One region of the Clostridium sp. CM039 genome, then DNA from elsewhere that is predicted to be linked to it. Evidence: a T-box and tRNA genes for the amino acid it is inferred to sense, from the RefSeq annotation. Region 1 holds a T-box; the other holds one or more tRNA genes.
What was found. A T-box is a leader RNA that pairs with one kind of tRNA and senses whether it is charged. The one in region 1 lies ahead of alaS (alanine--tRNA ligase), so its partner is inferred to be a tRNA-Ala.
Positions count from the first base shown of each region.

Region 2: it encodes a tRNA-Ala, which carries the amino acid that the T-box ahead of alaS (alanine--tRNA ligase) is inferred to sense. The anticodon was not compared.

Region 1 is NZ_CM143649.1:674,034-683,401, forward strand. It holds gene nifU (Fe-S cluster assembly scaffold protein NifU) at 89-484, shown strand; gene nagZ (beta-N-acetylhexosaminidase) at 558-1,778, opposite strand; gene ACWJJ2_RS03165 (PRC-barrel domain-containing protein) at 2,032-2,538, shown strand; gene ACWJJ2_RS03170 (AI-2E family transporter) at 2,525-3,553, shown strand; T-box leader at 3,634-3,827, shown strand; gene alaS (alanine--tRNA ligase) at 3,948-6,593, shown strand; gene ACWJJ2_RS03180 (IreB family regulatory phosphoprotein) at 6,778-7,035, shown strand; gene ruvX (Holliday junction resolvase RuvX) at 7,112-7,531, shown strand; gene ACWJJ2_RS03190 (DUF1292 domain-containing protein) at 7,604-7,861, shown strand; gene ACWJJ2_RS03195 (Fur family transcriptional regulator) at 8,045-8,497, shown strand; gene typA (translational GTPase TypA) at 8,746-9,368, shown strand, end outside.
Region 2 is NZ_CM143649.1:3,197,797-3,207,164, reverse strand. It holds gene fusA (elongation factor G) at 1-1,115, opposite strand, end outside; tRNA gene ACWJJ2_RS14980 (tRNA-Asn) at 1,392-1,466, opposite strand; rRNA gene rrf (5S ribosomal RNA) at 1,472-1,588, opposite strand; rRNA gene ACWJJ2_RS14970 (23S ribosomal RNA) at 1,678-4,603, opposite strand; rRNA gene ACWJJ2_RS14965 (16S ribosomal RNA) at 4,896-6,413, opposite strand; tRNA gene ACWJJ2_RS14960 (tRNA-Ala) at 7,112-7,187, opposite strand; tRNA gene ACWJJ2_RS14955 (tRNA-Ile) at 7,193-7,269, opposite strand; rRNA gene rrf (5S ribosomal RNA) at 7,276-7,392, opposite strand; tRNA gene ACWJJ2_RS14945 (tRNA-Asn) at 7,432-7,506, opposite strand; rRNA gene rrf (5S ribosomal RNA) at 7,512-7,628, opposite strand; rRNA gene ACWJJ2_RS14935 (23S ribosomal RNA) at 7,718-9,368, opposite strand, start outside.

The sequences.
Region 1 (9,368 bases):
ATAATTGTAACTATTTTAAATAGTGAAATTTCAGCTTTGAAGGTGATAATTTTATTATTTTGTTTATAAAAGGAGGAGCAATATTATGATGTATAGTGATAAGGTTATGGAGCATTTTTATAGTCCAAGAAATATGGGTATATTAGGTGATGCTAACGGTATTGGAGAGGCAGGGGACCCTAATTGCGGGGATATAATGAAAATTTATATAAAGGTTGAGGATAATATAATAACTAGTGTTAAGTTTAAGGCTTTTGGGTGTGGCTCAGCTATTGCATCATCTAGCATTGCGACAGAGCTTATAAAGGGTAAAAACTTAGAGAAGGCATGGGAATTAACCAACAAGTCAGTTATTGAAGCTCTGGAAGGATTACCGGCTTTAAAACAACATTGCTCAGTGCTTGCAGAACAAACTATACATAATGCGATAAATAATTATAGAGAGTCATGCATGCTTGAGCCTTGGAAGAATGATTTAAAATAAATATATTTCAGCTACGCAGGAGATGATTTAATGAAACTTCATTGGTGTTAATCCCATGTAGTTTGATTTTGATTTACTCTTTCAATAAGTTTTCTATTTTATTGTTAATTTCATGAATGTTTATTGAACTTATTGCAGCGTTATTAATAATATATTTTTCTTTGAGTTTCAGTATTCTATATACACTCTCATTTAACCTATTTTCTGATATTACATTATTTTGTACTGCAGCTTTTAGTGAATTAATTACTTTTAGCTCGTTGTCATATTCATGGCATACTAAGATAATGTCACTTCCAGCATTAAATGATTTAACGGCAGCATCGCCAATGTCATTATATTTTGTAATGGCCGCCATGGTCATATCATCAGTAATGACTACACCGCTAAACTTTAAAGTTCCTCTTAATATATCGGTTATAATAACTTTTGACATACTCGCAGGATAAACAGAATCTATTTTATTAAGTAATATATGTGATACCATAATGGCATCCACATTATTCTTTATAGCTTCATTAAAAGGAGTCAGTTCGAAAGCATTAAGTTTTGTTAAATCCTTATTTACTACAGGCAGGCCTACATGGGAATCAACTGAAGTGTCCCCATGGCCAGGAAAGTGTTTTACCACAGGAATTATATTGTTATCTATCATACCTTCCATGGTTTTAATGCCTAGTTTATTAACAATATCAGTGGTACTCCCAAAAGCTCTGTCTCCTATTACAGGATTATTAGGGTTGCTATTTATATCGAGTACTGGAGCAAAATTCATATTAAATCCAAAGGTTTTAAGTTCTTCTGCAATAATTTTCCCAATGTTGTAACTTAAGGCACCATCGTTCTTTTCCCCTATAACTTGATTGGATGGAAGCTTTTTAATTTCATTTGGAATTCGTGATACCCGTCCACCTTCCTCATCTACAGAAATAAATAGAGGCGTTTTGTTTTGTGAATTAGTAGTTTTTAGTGAGTTAATCAGGCTAACTAATTGATTAGAAGTAGCTACATTATTTCTAAATAAAATAAATCCACCAACTTTATGGTCTTTAATCAAATTATTTATATTATTATTCATTGTATAACCATCAAGCCCAACAATTACTAACTGACCAATCTTGTCATCTAAACTCATAGCATCAATCTTGTTTTGAACTACATCAATATTTTCAGGCTTAGGATTAACAACCTCATCCTTAGAATTAATATTAGGGCTAAGGTTAGAATTTGAATTACTACAGCCAGATAAAAATAAACCACCAATTAACAATATACTTATAACTAATTTTTTCATTACAAAATTTCACCACTTTCTTTTAATAAAATTAATAGGGTAAAGAAGTCATTAAAGAGTAAAATTATTATTAAAAATATTATTTAGAGCAAATATAAAAAATAGGGCTAACAGTAATTTAATATAAGAAATTGTAAAATTACAAAATATTAATCTTTAACATTATTTTTAGTATATGTAATAATTCTTAGATTATTTGGAGAATATAACTATAAATAAATAATAATTAAATTTTTTTCATTTAGGAGATAATATGTTTAAAAGCAGAGATTTTATATTTATGAATGTTGTTAGTATGGATGGCAAGAAAATTGGGTTTATCAGAGATTTGTTAATGGATTTTAATAAAGGAAAGGTAATCGGATTTGTAATATCTCCTTATAAACTTTTCCATAAAAATTTAAGTGTATTAAAAGAAGACATCATATATTTTAATAAGCATATGGTAGTTAAAAAAGTAGAGAAAAATAAATATCTATGTTTACATAGCTTTATTAATATGGATGTAATAGATAAATGTAGCAATGTATTTGGTATGGTGGAGGATATTACTTTTTCATGTGATACATTTGAAATAAAAGGAATTATAGTGTCTTCTGGATTTATTACAAATTTACTTAGAGGGAAAAGAATAATGCTAATAAATGAACTAATACTTGGAGAAGAAAATATTCTCTACATTCCCAATTTTGATGAATCATGTTTTAAAAGTATGCCACATAACTTCTTTGTGGAGGGAAAAGCCGATGAAAAAAATTAGCAAAAAGAAGTTAGCTATTACGATTCTCAGTATTATTATTTTTGTAGTTGTACTCTTTATGTTAATAAAAATCCCTATTGTTAAACAATTAATAAATTTAGTCTTTATTTCTTTCATTGTGGCATATATACTAAAACCATTATATATGCTTTTAATTAGAAAAGGAGTAAATAAAAAAGCTTCTGCTTGTTTAATAATAGTCGGTTTATTAAGTTTAGTATTATTAACGTTTATAGTGGTAATTCCATCAATATTTAGAGAAAGTTTAGACATAAATAAGGCAATAAATGATTTGCAAAAATATTTAATTAATGCAAATATGAAAATAAAAGTATTAAATAGAAGCAGAGTCATGAGTAGTATTATGACTACTATATACCAAAAATCAAATGCTCAAATACTTCTAATATTTGATAAAATATTAGATTCTATCATGGGCATCGGTGAGAATATATTAACTTACATGGTTTCGCCTTTAATAGTATATTACTTTTTATGCGATAGTGAAAACATGATAAATAAGGCATTGATAGTTTTTCCACCAGAGAGCAGAAATATAATAAAGAGAATCATAGCGGATATTGATAAAGTATTAGGAAGGTATATTATAAGTCAATTTATCTTATGTGGAATTATAACCATTGCTACATTTTTGATATTAATGTTTATGAAAGTTGATTTTCCTTTGATACTTTCATTGATAAATGGAATTTTTAATATAATACCTTACTTTGGACCTATATTTGGGGTAATACCTATCATTTTAATAGCTCTGCTTGACTCTCCAAAAATAGCTTTATATACAGCGTTGTGGCTATTTGCACTTCAACAAATCGAAGGAAGTATATTGTCACCAAAAATAATTGGAGATAGTATAAGTATGCACCCATTAACAGTAATATTATTGTTGGTTATAGGTGGGAAGGTTGGAGGGATTTTAGGTATGATACTAGCAGTGCCACTAGGAGTAGTGATAAAAGTTATATATGAGGACTTAAACTATTATCTATTCTAGGAATAAGCAATATATTTTTATTTATAATTTGCATATCTTGAAGTATTAAGGTAAAATGTACTATAGTATATATAAGTTAATATCAGGTAATGATAAGAATTAGTAAATATAGTTAGTCATTTAGAGAGGAAGTGGAGGGTGAAAACTTCTTGATAGCCATATTGAAGCTGTCTTTGAACCTTATTTTGTTGAGAGATATTGCAGTGTAATTAATTGTTATTAATTATATAGTGATATAATTAGGGTGGTAACGCGGAAAACTTTCGTCCCTTGCTTTAGGGAAGTGAAGGTTTTTTTTTATATTTTAGAAAATTATGAATTTTAAAATTCTATATATAAAATTAGCATAAATAGATCGTGTTAACACAGTCTATAAACAATCGGAGGAGATATTATGGAAAAATTAGGATTAAATGAAATTAGGGAATCGTTTCTAAATTTTTTTGAAGGTAAAGAGCATCTTAGACTAGAAAGTTTTCCTCTAGTACCTAAGAATGACAGCAGTTTATTGCTTGTAAATGCGGGTATGCAACCACTTAAACCATATTTTACAGGAATTAAAACGCCACCTAATACTAGAATAACTAATTGTCAAAAATGTATTAGGACAGGAGATATTGAGAATGTAGGAAAGACATCAAGACATGGCACTTTCTTTGAAATGCTTGGAAATTTTTCTTTTGGTGATTATTTCAAAAAAGAGGTTATACCATGGGCTTGGGAATATGCAACAGAGGTTTTGAAAATACCAAAAGAAAATTTATATATAACTATATATTTAGAGGATGATGAGGCTTTTGATGTATGGATTAAAAATACTGATGTTGATCCTTCACGTATTTTTAGATTAGGAAAAGAAGAAAATTTTTGGGAAATAGGTCAAGGACCTTGTGGACCGAGTTCAGAAATACACTTCGATAGAAATGTAGAACTCGGCCAAATAAAAACGGAAGAAGAGTTTATTAAGGCAGGCAATGAAGATAGAGTAATAGAATTTTGGAATTTAGTGTTCACTCAATTTAATAAGGATGAGCATGGTAACTACAACAAATTAAAAAATCCTAATATAGATACAGGTATGGGTCTCGAGAGAATAGCTGGCATAATGCAAGGCACAGATAGTATATTTGAAGTAGATACTATAAAAAATATTTTAGAAGAAGTTTCAAGAATTTCAGGCGTGAAATGTGGCGATAGCTGTAATGAGTCGATATCTTTAAAAGTTATAACAGACCATGTTAGAAGCACAACCTTTATGATAAGTGATGGTGTACTTCCGTCTAATGAGGGAAGAGGTTATGTTCTTAGGCGACTACTAAGGCGTGCGGCAAGGCATGGTAGGTTGATTGGAATTAAAAATACTTTTTTAAGTGAACTTTGCGATACTGTTATTGAAAACTCCTCTAAAGCATACCCAGAATTAAAAGAAAAATCATCCTATATTAAGAAAGTTATAAAAATTGAAGAGGAAAGATTTTTAGAAACTATAGATTCTGGTATGGATATTTTAAAAGTTTACATAGAAGAGCTTCAAAAAAATAACAATAAAATTTTAGGTGGAGATAAAGCTTTTAAATTATACGATACCTATGGTTTTCCATATGAGCTTACAGAAGAAATACTTAGCGATGCTGGTATAAAAATTGATTTAGAAGGATTTAATGCTGCAATGCAAAGTCAAAAGCAAAGGGCAAGAGCTGCTAGAGTACAGTCAAATTATATGGGCAGTGGAGAAAGTTCAATGAACTTAATTCCTAAAAATATAGAAACAAAATTTGATGGATATGATAAAATACAATTGGAATCTAAGGCTAAATTTTTAATTAGTGGCGAAGAGCATGTTACAGACCTTTCAAAGGGGTCAAAAGGGATTATTGTAACCGAAGATACTCCTTTCTATGCAGAAATGGGAGGGCAAATTGGAGATAAGGGAATAATTTTTAATGATAATTTTAAAGCAAAAGTGTACGATTGCCAAAAAGATATTTCTGGAAAAATAATACATTTCATTGAGGTGTTAGAAGGAATAGTGATAGCAGATGAAATAGTAACTCTTAAGGTTGACGAAGATAGGAGAGCTCAAATTTGTAAAAATCACACTGTAACTCACATGCTACAAGAAACGCTGAAAAGAGTTTTAGGTGATCACGTTCATCAATCAGGTTCTTATGTAAATGAAGATAGATTAAGGTTTGACTTCACTCATTTTTCTGCACTAACTGAGAAAGAGATTGCTAAAGTTGAGAAAATTGTAAATGACAATATTATGAAGGCGTATAAGGTAGAGACTGAGGTTATGACCATTGAGAAAGCTAAGGAAACTGGAGCTATAGCATTATTTGATGAAAAATATCAAGGAGATGTTAGAGTAGTATCTGTAGGAGAGTATAGTAAGGAATTATGTGGCGGTACTCATGTTAGAAATTCAGGCGAAATCGGATTATTTAAAATTTTATCTGAAGCAGGAGTAGCGGCAGGGGTTAGAAGAATTGAAGCTATAACTGGTAGTGAATCTATAAAATATGTAGAAGATAAAAGTAATTTATTAAAATATATTGGAAGTACATTAAAATGTTCAGAAAAAGACATAATAAATAAATTACAAACTCAATTGGTAGAATTAAAATACAAAGAAAAGGAAATAGTATTATTAAAAGAAAAATTAGCCAGTTCTTCAGTAGATGAAATTTTAGAGAATATTAAACAGGTCAAAGGTGTTAAAGTGATTTCAGGAGCTGTAAAAAATATAAACGGAGATGCTTTAAGAGATTTAGCTGATAAACTTCGTAATAAGATTGTTGATGGTGTAGTGGTAATAGGAAGCTGTACAGACGATAAAGTACAATTTGTTGCAATGGCGTCTAAGTCAGCAATAGATAAAGGAATACACTGTGGGAAAATAATTAAAGAAGTTGCTAAAATCGCTGGTGGTGGCGGTGGTGGAAGGCCTGACATGGCAGAGGCAGGTGGAAAACTTCCCGAAAAATTAGATGAAGCAATAACGAATGTATGCTCTATAATTGAAAGATTGGTAAAATAGTATACTTTTTGCAATAGTTGTTTTATAATATAATTAATAATAAGTAATTTAATTATAGTTAGTATGTAATTATGGAACTTATTACAACTGAAAAAAATTTACTATATTACCAAATGATTTCCTAGCGTATTCAAATGGGATAAATTTTAGTGTTTAGCGTATGATGAGGAAAGGGGTGTATATAATGGATAATAATCAAAATACAGTCCAATTTGATTTTGTAAAAGATAAAAAAGATTTAACAAAAACTATTTTGACTGACGTATATAATTCACTTATAAAAAAGGGCTATAACCCAGTGAACCAAATGGTAGGATATCTAATTTCAGGAGATCCGACATATATAACGAACTACAATGGAGCAAGAGCGATGGTAAGAAAGCTAGAGAGAGATGAGATATTGGAAGAAGTTTTGAAATCTTATCTAGACATAAAAAAGTAAAATGCCCATAGGGGGCATTTTATTTTTTAAAGTTAATGGCGTACATTAACTAGGCTATTATTAAAGGAGCATTTGGATGAGAATATTAGGGTTAGATATTGGAGACAGAACAATAGGGGTAGCTGTATGCGATCCGTTAGGATTAACAGCACAGGGAATTACAACAATTAAAAGGAAAAGCATAGTTCTAGATATAGAGGAACTTTCTAAAATATGTAAGGAATACAATGTAGAAAGTTTTGTATCAGGCCTCCCTAAAAATATGAATGGAACTATAGGACCACAAGGGGAAAAGGTTCAGCGTTTTTGTGAAAAGCTTAAAGAAACATTAAATTTAGAAGTGAAAATGTGGGATGAAAGATTATCAACAGTAGCTGCTAATAGAGTAATGCTCGAGGGCGATTTATCTAGATCAAAAAGAAAAAAGATTGTAGATAAAATTGCGGCTACATTCATTTTACAAGGATATTTAGATAGTTTAGGCACACATCTATAAAATGAAATTTACAAAAATATGCAACGGGTATTAAGATATTATTGATTGCATAAATTGAAAGGAGAAAATAAAATGGATAACAATGTTGAAACCGTATTATTATATGATGAAGAGGGTAAAGAAATAGAATTTGACGTACTAACGAAATTGGACATTAAAGATAAGGAATATGTTATAGTTGCGCCAACTGGTGAAGAAGATATTGATGCAATTGCACTAAGAATAGATAAGGACGCAGAGGGTGAGGATATTTTAGTTACAATAGATGATGATGAAGAGTTTGAAATGATTTCAGAGGCGTATGACGCAATTTCTTCAGGAGAACTATAATAGTATTTAAGCAAAAAGATTCTAAATTAAGACATTTTAATATATTTTCAAACTAATTAACCTATTTTCTTAAAACTAAATGATTATCAATTGACAATATTATAATAAAGGATTAAAATAAAAGTATACTTAATATAATTTTATCTATGAGTCAAATGATGTTTGTAGAAAAGGGGTATATATATGTCAAAGGTATCTCCAGAGAGCGTTGAGAGTTTAAAAGAAACTCTAAAACAAGAGGGCTATAAGCTTACTCCGCAGAGAAGGGCTATTTTAAATGGGATAATTAAGAGTGAAGGTAGCCATCTTACTGCGGAAGAACTATATGACTTGGTTAAATCTGACTGTCCAGAAATAGGTCTTGCTACAATTTATAGAACAGTTCAACTTTTAGAAGAAATGGGTGTAATTCGAAAGTTTGATTTAGATGATGGCTGTAGTAGATATGAACTTAACCATGAGAATGAGAGACATCAACATCATCACCTAATATGTAATCGCTGTGGTAAAGTATTAGAGGTGCAGGGAGATTTACTAGAGGAATTAGAGACTATTGTTGAAAAAAAATATAACTTTAAGATTGAAGATCATAGTTTGAAATTCTATGGTGTTTGTGACAAGTGTATTTGCAAATAATGTAAACGATAAATCCTACAGAGGAAGCATTTGTATTTATGTGGGATGATGTGATGAAAAAACCAAGTAAATGATGTAATTTAAGTAAATGTATCATTTTTTTAATAATGAATGCTATACATAGTTGACTTTTTTGCAAGATAACATTAAAATAAGTATAGTAAATGCGAAAGTTGGGTACTTAAAGACGTATCCAATTTTTGTTTGTGTAATATGTTTAACTTACGAAAAAAAATTGGAGGATTAATATGAATTTATTTACAAGAAATGATGTTAGAAATATAGCAATAATTGCTCACGTAGATCACGGTAAGACAACACTAGTGGATTGTTTACTTAAACAAAGCCATGTTTTTAGAGAAAACGAAAAAGTGCAAGAAAGAGTAATGGACTCTAACGATTTAGAAAAAGAAAGAGGAATAACAATTCTTTCTAAAAATACTGCAATAATGCATAATGGAATTAAAATAAATATAGTTGATACTCCTGGCCACGCTGACTTCGGTGGAGAGGTTGAACGAGTACTTAAAATGGTTGATAGCGTACTTCTTGTAGTTGATGCATATGAAGGTCCAATGCCACAAACTAAATTCGTTTTAAAAAAGGCATTAGAATTAAACCTTAAGCCAATCGTTGTTATAAACAAAATTGATAGAAAAGATGGTCGTCCTACACATGTTCTTGATGAAGTCTTTGACCTATTTGTTGAACTTGGAGCGGATGATGAACAATTAGATTTTGCAGTGGTATATGCTTCTGCTAGAGAAGGATTTGCTAAATTAAATGTTGATGATGTAAGTGACAACATGGAACCATTATTTGATTCTATAGTAAAGAATGTAAAGGCACCAGAAGGATATTTAGATATGCC
Region 2 (9,368 bases), 1.5 Mb from region 1:
CCTATATCCCCTGCCGCAATTTCTCGAGTTTGAAATTGTTGTTTTCCTTTTAAAAAATACATAGCACCTATTTTTTCTTCTTTATTTTTATTAGTATTATATACTATTGTGTCACTTTTAGCTTTTCCAGTAATAACACGGAACATAGATAATTTACCTACAAAAGGATCTGCAATAGTTTTAAATACTAATGCTGAGAATGGACCCATATCATCAATTTTGACTTGCGTATATTTATTGTTTTTCATACCTTTTGCAATGTACATAGTTGTTTCAATTGGAGAAGGGAAGCATTCAACCATATCTTCTAGCAACGTATTCATTCCTATACCAAGTAAAGCAGATCCACACATTATAGGTGTAATTTCTCCCATAGAAGCTCCTTTTATAAGACCTTGATATATTTCTTTTTCACTTATAGAACCCTCATTGAAATATTTTTCTAATAGAACTTCATCTGTTTCAGCAACTGCTTCCATAACCATCTGTTTACACTCATCCACTTTATCTATTAATTCTTCTGGAATATCACTATCTTCCATCCCATGTGTTTTAGGATTAAATATTTGAGCCCTTCTAGATATGACATTTATTACGCCGCTAAAATTTTCTTCACTACCTATAGGATATTGAATTGGTACTGCGGATATTCCAAATGTTTCTTTTATCTGTTGCAAAGCAACTTGAAAATTACTATTTTCCCTATCTAGCTTATTAATAAAAAATGCTCTAGGTAGCTTATGATCATTGATATATTCCCAAGCCTTCTCAGTTCCAACTTCTACACCTGATACCCCACAAACAGTTATCATTGCCATATCTACAGCTCTTAGCCCCTCAATCATTTCTCCTTCATAATCAAAATATCCAGGCATATCTACTAAATTTAATTTTATATTTCCCCATTCACTTAAAGCCACTGATGTAGAAATAGACGTTTTTCTTTTCTTTTCTTCAATATCGTAATCACTAATTGTAGTACCATCATTAACTTTTCCGAATCTATCTATAGCTTTAGTGTAATATAATATTGATTCCATTAATGTGGTTTTTCCTGAACCACTATGTCCAACAATTCCTATATTTCTTAGATTTTTGCTTATATATTCTTTCATATACGATACCTCCTAGCTTTTCGTTAGATATATATTCATATATTCTACCTTTAAATAAAAAGCCTTTGTATATAGCTGAATTTTATAATTATTACTTTCTAAAAAAGATAAAAGTACCAATAAAATAAATTTATTGATACTTAATTATATATTTAAACTAAATATAAGTTATTACTAAAGCTCATATCTATTTTTTAAAATTTGTATATTATTTATTATAATTTTTCAAAAAATAAAAAAAAGCTAATAATTAGCTTTGTATACTTTAAATAAAAATGGCTCCGCGAAAAGGATTTGAACCTTCAACCTATCGGTTAACAGCCGAGTGCTCCACCGTTGAGCTATCGCGGAACATTACCTAGCGACAACCTACTCTTCCACAAGGTCACCCCTGCAGTACCATCGGCGCATTGAAGCTTAACCTTCGTGTTCGGTATGGGAACGGGTGTTACCTTCATGCCATAATCACTAGATTGAGAAAATAAATATTCTCTCAAAATTGCACAGTGAACTAGTCTTCTCGCTTACGCTTGAAGTATCGCTTTATTTCTAATTATATATTTAGGTCAAGCCCTCGACTTATTAGTATTAGTCAGCTGAACATGTTACCATGCTTACACCTCTAACCTATCAACCTGGTGGTCTTCCAGGAGTCTTACTAACACCGCACTTACGTGCGAGTTATGGGAAATCTCATCTCAGGGTGGGCTTCACGCTTAGATGCTTTCAGCGTTTATCCCTTCCAAACATAGCTACCCAGCGATGCCACTGGCGTGACAACTGGTGCACCAGAGGTTTGTCCATCCCGGTCCTCTCGTACTAAGGACAGCTCCCTTCAAATTTCCTACGCCCGCGACGGATAGGGACCGAACTGTCTCACGACGTTCTGAACCCAGCTCGCGTGCCGCTTTAATGGGCGAACAGCCCAACCCTTGGGACCTACTTCAGCCCCAGGATGCGACGAGCCGACATCGAGGTGCCAAACCTCCCCGTCGATGTGGACTCTTGGGGGAGATCAGCCTGTTATCCCCGAGGTAGCTTTTATCCGTTGAGCGATGGCCCTCCCACGAGGTACCACCGGATCACTAAGCCCGACTTTCGTCCCTGCTCCACTTGTAAGTGTCGCAGTCAGGCTCCCTTCTGCCTTTGCACTCTTCGCGCGATTTCCAACCGCGCTGAGGGAACCTTTGGGCGCCTCCGTTACTTTTTTGGAGGCGACCGCCCCAGTCAAACTGCCCACCTAACAATGTCCTGTGACCAGATTCATGGCCTCCAGTTAGAACCTCAGTACTGTCAGGGTGGTATCCCAAGGATGACTCCACACAGGCTGACGCCCATGTTTCTCAGTCTCCCACCTATCCTGTACAGACAATACCGAAATTCAATGCTAAGCTACAGTAAAGCTCTACGGGGTCTTTCCGTCCAATCGCGGGTAGCAAGCATCTTCACTTGCACTACAATTTCGCCGGATGTGTTGTTGAGACAGTGCCCAAATCATTACGCCATTCGTGCGGGTCGGAACTTACCCGACAAGGAATTTCGCTACCTTAGGACCGTTATAGTTACGGCCGCCGTTTACTGGGGCTTAAGTTCATACCTTCGCTTGCGCTAAGTAATCCCCTTAACCTTCCAGCACCGGGCAGGCGTCAGCCCCTATACATCAGCTTTCGCTTTAGCAGAGACCTGTGTTTTTGCTAAACAGTTGCTTGGGCCTATTCTCTGCGACCTACTTACGTAGGCACCCCTTCTCCCGAAGTTACGGGGTCAATTTGCCGAGTTCCTTAACAACAATTCTTCCGATGGTCTTAGGATTCTCTCCTCACCTACCTGTGTCGGTTTGCGGTACGGGCACCAATATCCTCGATAGAGACTTTTCTTGGCAGCGTGGAATCAGATACTTCGGGAATAAATTCCCTTCCCCATCACATCTCAGCGTTAAGAGCAAACGGATTTGCCTGCTTGCTCCGCCTAAATGCTTAGACACACATCCAATAGTGTGCACATCTTATCCTCCTGCGTCATCCCATTTCTAATAACGTCCATTGGTGGTATCGGAATATCAACCGATTGTCCATCACCTACGCCTTTCGGCCTCGGCTTAGGTCCCGACTAACCCTGAGAGGACGAGCCTTCCTCAGGAAACCTTAGGTTTTCGACCGTTAAGATTCTCACTTAACTCTCGCTACTCATGCCAACATTCTCACTTCTGTACCGTCCACCACTCCTTACGGTATGACTTCAGCCAGTACAGAAAGCTCCTCTACCGCGTACACAATTGTGTACACCCATAGCTTCGGTGGTAAGTTTTAGCCCCGGACATCTTCGGCGCAGGATCTCTTGACTAGTGAGCTATTACGCACTCTTTAAATGAGTGGCTGCTTCTGAGCCAACATCCTAGTTGTCTTAGAAATCCCACATCCTTTTCCACTTAACTTACACTTTGGGACCTTAGCTGATGGTCTGGGCTGTTTCCCTTTTGACTACGGATCTTATCATTCGCAGTCTGACTGCCGAAATAAAAGTATATGGCATTCGGAGTTTGATAGGGTTCAGTAACTGTTGTCAGCCCCTAGCCCATTCAGTGCTCTACCTCCATTACTCAATTAATCGACGCTAGCCCTAAAGCTATTTCGAGGAGAACCAGCTATCTCCGAGTTCGATTGGAATTTCTCCGCTATCCACAGCTCATCCCATGGTTTTTCAACACCAACGTGGTTCGGACCTCCACGGAATTTTACTTCCGCTTCATCCTGGCCATGGATAGGTCACCCGGTTTCGGGTCTACGACATGCAACTATGCGCCCTATTCAGACTTGGTTTCCCTTCGGCTCCGTACCTTAAGTACTTAACCTTGCTACATATCGTAACTCGTTGGCTCGTTCTACAAAAAGCACGCCGTCACACATATAAAGTGCTTCGACCGGTTGTAGGCACACGGTTTCAGGTTCTATTTCACTCCCCTTCCGGGGTTCTTTTCACCTTTCCCTCACGGTACTTCTTCACTATCGGTCACTAGGTAGTATTTAGCCTTGGGAGGTGGTCCTCCCAGCTTCCCACAAGGTTTCACGTGTCTCGTGGTACTCTGGATTAGATCTGACTGTTTTTCCTTTTCATTTACAGGCCTATTACCTTCTGCGGAGCAGCTTTCCAGCTATCTTCAATTAAGGAATTGCAGTATTTATGATCTATCCTCAACCCCCAGATCAAAGACCTGGGTTTGGGCTCTTTCCCTTTCGCTCGCCGCTACTTAGGAAATCGATGTTTCTTTCTCTTCCTCCGGGTACTTAGATGTTTCAGTTCCCCGGGTCTACCTCTGCATACCTATTTATTCAGTATGCAGTACATAGTTGTTACTATGTGGGTTCCCCCATTCGGAAATCTTTGGATCACAGGCTATTTGCGCCTACCCAAAGCTTATCGCAGCTTAACGCGTCCTTCTTCGGCTCCTAGTGCCAAGGCATTCGCCATGCGCCCTTTGTAGCTTGACCTTGATTCTGTCTATTTACATAGACGGTTATATTAATTTTGCGAAATTGTATTAAATCAATTTATAAACTACTTGCGTAGTTTTAATTTTTTTAAAACAACTTTTTTCACTGTGCAATTTTCAAAGAACATTTTAAGAAAAACTATTCATTATCTAACTCCTAAGAGTTAGATAAAATTAGTCTCTCAAAATTAAACAGAGAACTAGGTACGATTAATTACAATAGATATTTTTGAAGAACAAATTAATATTCTTCTATTGCATCGACCGAAGTCAATACATCTACTCCCTAGAAAGGAGGTGATCCAGCCGCAGGTTCTCCTACGGCTACCTTGTTACGACTTCACCCCAATCATCAATCCCACCTTCGGCCGCTGGCTCCTTACGGTTACCTCACGGACTTCGGGTGTTACCAACTCTCATGGTGTGACGGGCGGTGTGTACAAGGCCCGGGAACGTATTCACCGCGACATGCTGATTCGCGATTACTAGCAACTCCGGCTTCATGTAGGCGAGTTGCAGCCTACAATCCGAACTGGGATGAGTTTTTGAGTTTGGCTCCACCTTGCGGTCTTGCATCTCTTTGTACTCACCATTGTAGCACGTGTGTAGCCCTAGACATAAGGGGCATGATGATTTGACGTCATCCCCACCTTCCTCCCGGTTAACCCGGGCAGTCTCACTAGAGTGCTCAACTTAATGGTAGCAACTAATGATAAGGGTTGCGCTCGTTGCGGGACTTAACCCAACATCTCACGACACGAGCTGACGACAACCATGCACCACCTGTCACCCTGTCCCGAAGGACTTCGCCCATCTCTGGGTTATGCAGGGGATGTCAAGTCTAGGTAAGGTTCTTCGCGTTGCTTCGAATTAAACCACATGCTCCGCTGCTTGTGCGGGCCCCCGTCAATTCCTTTGAGTTTTAATCTTGCGATCGTACTCCCCAGGCGGAATACTTAATGTGTTAACGGCGGCACCGAGGTTCGACCCCCGACACCTAGTATTCATCGTTTACGGCGTGGACTACCAGGGTATCTAATCCTGTTTGCTCCCCACGCTTTCATGCCTCAGCGTCAGTTACAGTCCAGTAAGTCGCCTTCGCCACTGGTGTTCTTCCTAATCTCTACGCATTTCACCGCTACACTAGGAATTCCACTTACCTCTCCTGCACTCTAGACACCCAGTTTCAAATGCAGCACCCAAGTTAAGCTCGGGTATTTCACATCTGACTTAAATGTCCGCCTACGCATCCTTTACGCCCAGTAAATCCGGACAACGCTTGCCACCTACGTATTACCGCGGCTGCTGGCACGTAGTTAGCCGTGGCTTCCTCCTCTGGTACCGTCATTATCGTCCCAGAAGACAGAACTTTACAACCCGAAGGCCTTCATCATTCACGCGGCGTTGCTGCGTCAGGGTTTCCCCCATTGCGCAATATTCCCCACTGCTGCCTCCCGTAGGAGTCTGGACCGTGTCTCAGTTCCAATGTGGCCGATCACCCTCTCAGGTCGGCTACGCATCGTCGCCTTGGTGAGCCGTTACCTCACCAACTAGCTAATGCGCCGCGGGTCCATCTCAAAGTGGAATTTTCCGAAGAAAAATCCTTTGATGTTTCGATCATGCGACCAAAACATATTATGCGGTATTAATCTCCCTTTCGGGAGGCTATTCCCCTCTTTGAGGCAGGTTACCCACGTGTTACTCACCCGTCCGCCGCTAATCCACCCCGAAAGGTTTCATCGCTCGACTTGCATGTGTTAGGCACGCCGCCAGCGTTCGTCCTGAGCCAGGATCAAACTCTCAATTTAAAAGTTTACACTTTTTTAGTTGAAATGATTAATCTGCGACAACTGTTAAGTTGTTACGCAAGCTCATTACATACTTTTAGTCTTACGACTAAATTTTACTTTATACTAAAGTAATTAACTGGTTTAGCGAAATATTATTTCGCTATCTTTACCTATTTCTCTGTTTAATTTTCAAAGACCAATTTGCTTTGTCATCATGTGACGACTTCTACTATTCTACTAGGCATTTCTTGTTTTGTCAACAACTTTTTAAAAATTATTTTCATTTGAAAATATATTAAATAGTTATCAACAGTTAGCTTATCGTGCCACTTGTTTGTGACGACAAGGAATATTGTATCATAATAATAAAGTTGTATATTTGTTTTTTTTGTTATATATCCACGTTATTCTCCATTTACTCATTCTTTCATTATAATCCTTTGTTTTATATATATTGACACGCATGGTCAAGTATATAAGAAATTGTTTGTATTTAAGCATTTTATTTATTTATTTATTTATTTATTTATAAACGTTATTAAGAATTTTTATATTATAGAATTTCTAACAACATTAATAATCCACTTAAATCATCTCCTGCGGAGCTGCAATCTTGGAATAAAATCAGCCGCTGCACAGGAGATGATTTAACCCAGTTTTTTTACTAACAACTTATTTATCTCCACAAAAAAAACAGCCCATATTGGACTGTTCTTTGGTGGAGATAAAGGGAATCGAACCCTTGACCCCCTGCGTGCAAGGCAGGTGCTCTCCCAGCTGAGCTATATCCCCACATATGGTGGACCTTCAGGGACTCGAACCCCGGACCGACCGGTTATGAGCCGGTAGCTCTAACCAGCTGAGCTAAAGATCCATATTTACCTGGCGACAACCTACTCTTCCACAAGGTCACCCCTGCAGTACCATCGGCGCATTGAAGCTTAACCTTCGTGTTCGGTATGGGAACGGGTGTTACCTTCATGCCATAATCACCAGATTTATTAATATCCGTCATATGTTATTATATTTTAAAAAATGGCTCCGCGAAAAGGATTTGAACCTTCAACCTATCGGTTAACAGCCGAGTGCTCCACCGTTGAGCTATCGCGGAACATTACCTAGCGACAACCTACTCTTCCACAAGGTCACCCCTGCAGTACCATCGGCGCATTGAAGCTTAACCTTCGTGTTCGGTATGGGAACGGGTGTTACCTTCATGCCATAATCACTAGATTGAGAAAATAAATATTCTCTCAAAATTGCACAGTGAACTAGTCTTCTCGCTTACGCTTGAAGTATCGCTTTATTTCTAATTATATATTTAGGTCAAGCCCTCGACTTATTAGTATTAGTCAGCTGAACATGTTACCATGCTTACACCTCTAACCTATCAACCTGGTGGTCTTCCAGGAGTCTTACTAACACCGCACTTACGTGCGAGTTATGGGAAATCTCATCTCAGGGTGGGCTTCACGCTTAGATGCTTTCAGCGTTTATCCCTTCCAAACATAGCTACCCAGCGATGCCACTGGCGTGACAACTGGTGCACCAGAGGTTTGTCCATCCCGGTCCTCTCGTACTAAGGACAGCTCCCTTCAAATTTCCTACGCCCGCGACGGATAGGGACCGAACTGTCTCACGACGTTCTGAACCCAGCTCGCGTGCCGCTTTAATGGGCGAACAGCCCAACCCTTGGGACCTACTTCAGCCCCAGGATGCGACGAGCCGACATCGAGGTGCCAAACCTCCCCGTCGATGTGGACTCTTGGGGGAGATCAGCCTGTTATCCCCGAGGTAGCTTTTATCCGTTGAGCGATGGCCCTCCCACGAGGTACCACCGGATCACTAAGCCCGACTTTCGTCCCTGCTCCACTTGTAAGTGTCGCAGTCAGGCTCCCTTCTGCCTTTGCACTCTTCGCGCGATTTCCAACCGCGCTGAGGGAACCTTTGGGCGCCTCCGTTACTTTTTTGGAGGCGACCGCCCCAGTCAAACTGCCCACCTAACAATGTCCTGTGACCAGATTCATGGCCTCCAGTTAGAACCTCAGTACTGTCAGGGTGGTATCCCAAGGATGACTCCACACAGGCTGACGCCCATGTTTCTCAGTCTCCCACCTATCCTGTACAGACAATACCGAAATTCAATGCTAAGCTACAGTAAAGCTCTACGGGGTCTTTCCGTCCAATCGCGGGTAGCAAGCATCTTCACTTGCACTACAATTTCGCCGGATGTGTTGTTGAGACAGTGCCCAAATCATTACGCCATTCGTGCGGGTCGGAACTTACCCGACAAGGAATTTCGCTACCTTAGGACCGTTATAGTTACGGCCGCCGTTTACTGGGGCTTAAGTTCATACCTTCGCTTGCGCTAAGTAATCCCCTTAACCTTCCAGCACCGGGCAGGCGTCAGCCCCTATACATCAGCTTTCGCTTTAGCAGAGACCTGTGTTTTTGCTAAACAGTTGCTTGGGCCTATTCTCTGCGACCTACTTACGTAGGCACCCCTTCTCCCGAAGTTACGGGGTCAATTTGCCGAGTTCCTTAACAACAATTCTTCCGATGGTCTTAGGATTCTCTCCTCACCTACCTGTGTCGGTTTGCGGTACGGGCACCAATATCCTCGATAGAGACTTTTCTTGGCAGCGTGGAATCAGATACTTCGGGAATAAATTCCCTTCCCCATCACATCTCAGCGTTAAGAGCAAACGGATTTGCCTGCTTGCTCCGCCTAAATGCTTAGACACACATCCAATAGTGTGCACATCTTATCCTCCTGCGTCATCCCATTTCTAATAACGTCCATTGGTGGTATCGGAATATCAACCGATTGTCCATCACCTACGCCTTTCGGCCTCGGCTTAGGTCCCGACTAACCCTGAGAGGACGAGCCTTCCTCAGGAAACCTTAGGTTTTCGACCGTTAAGATTCTCACTTAACTCTCGCTACTCATGCCAACATTCTCACTTCTGTACC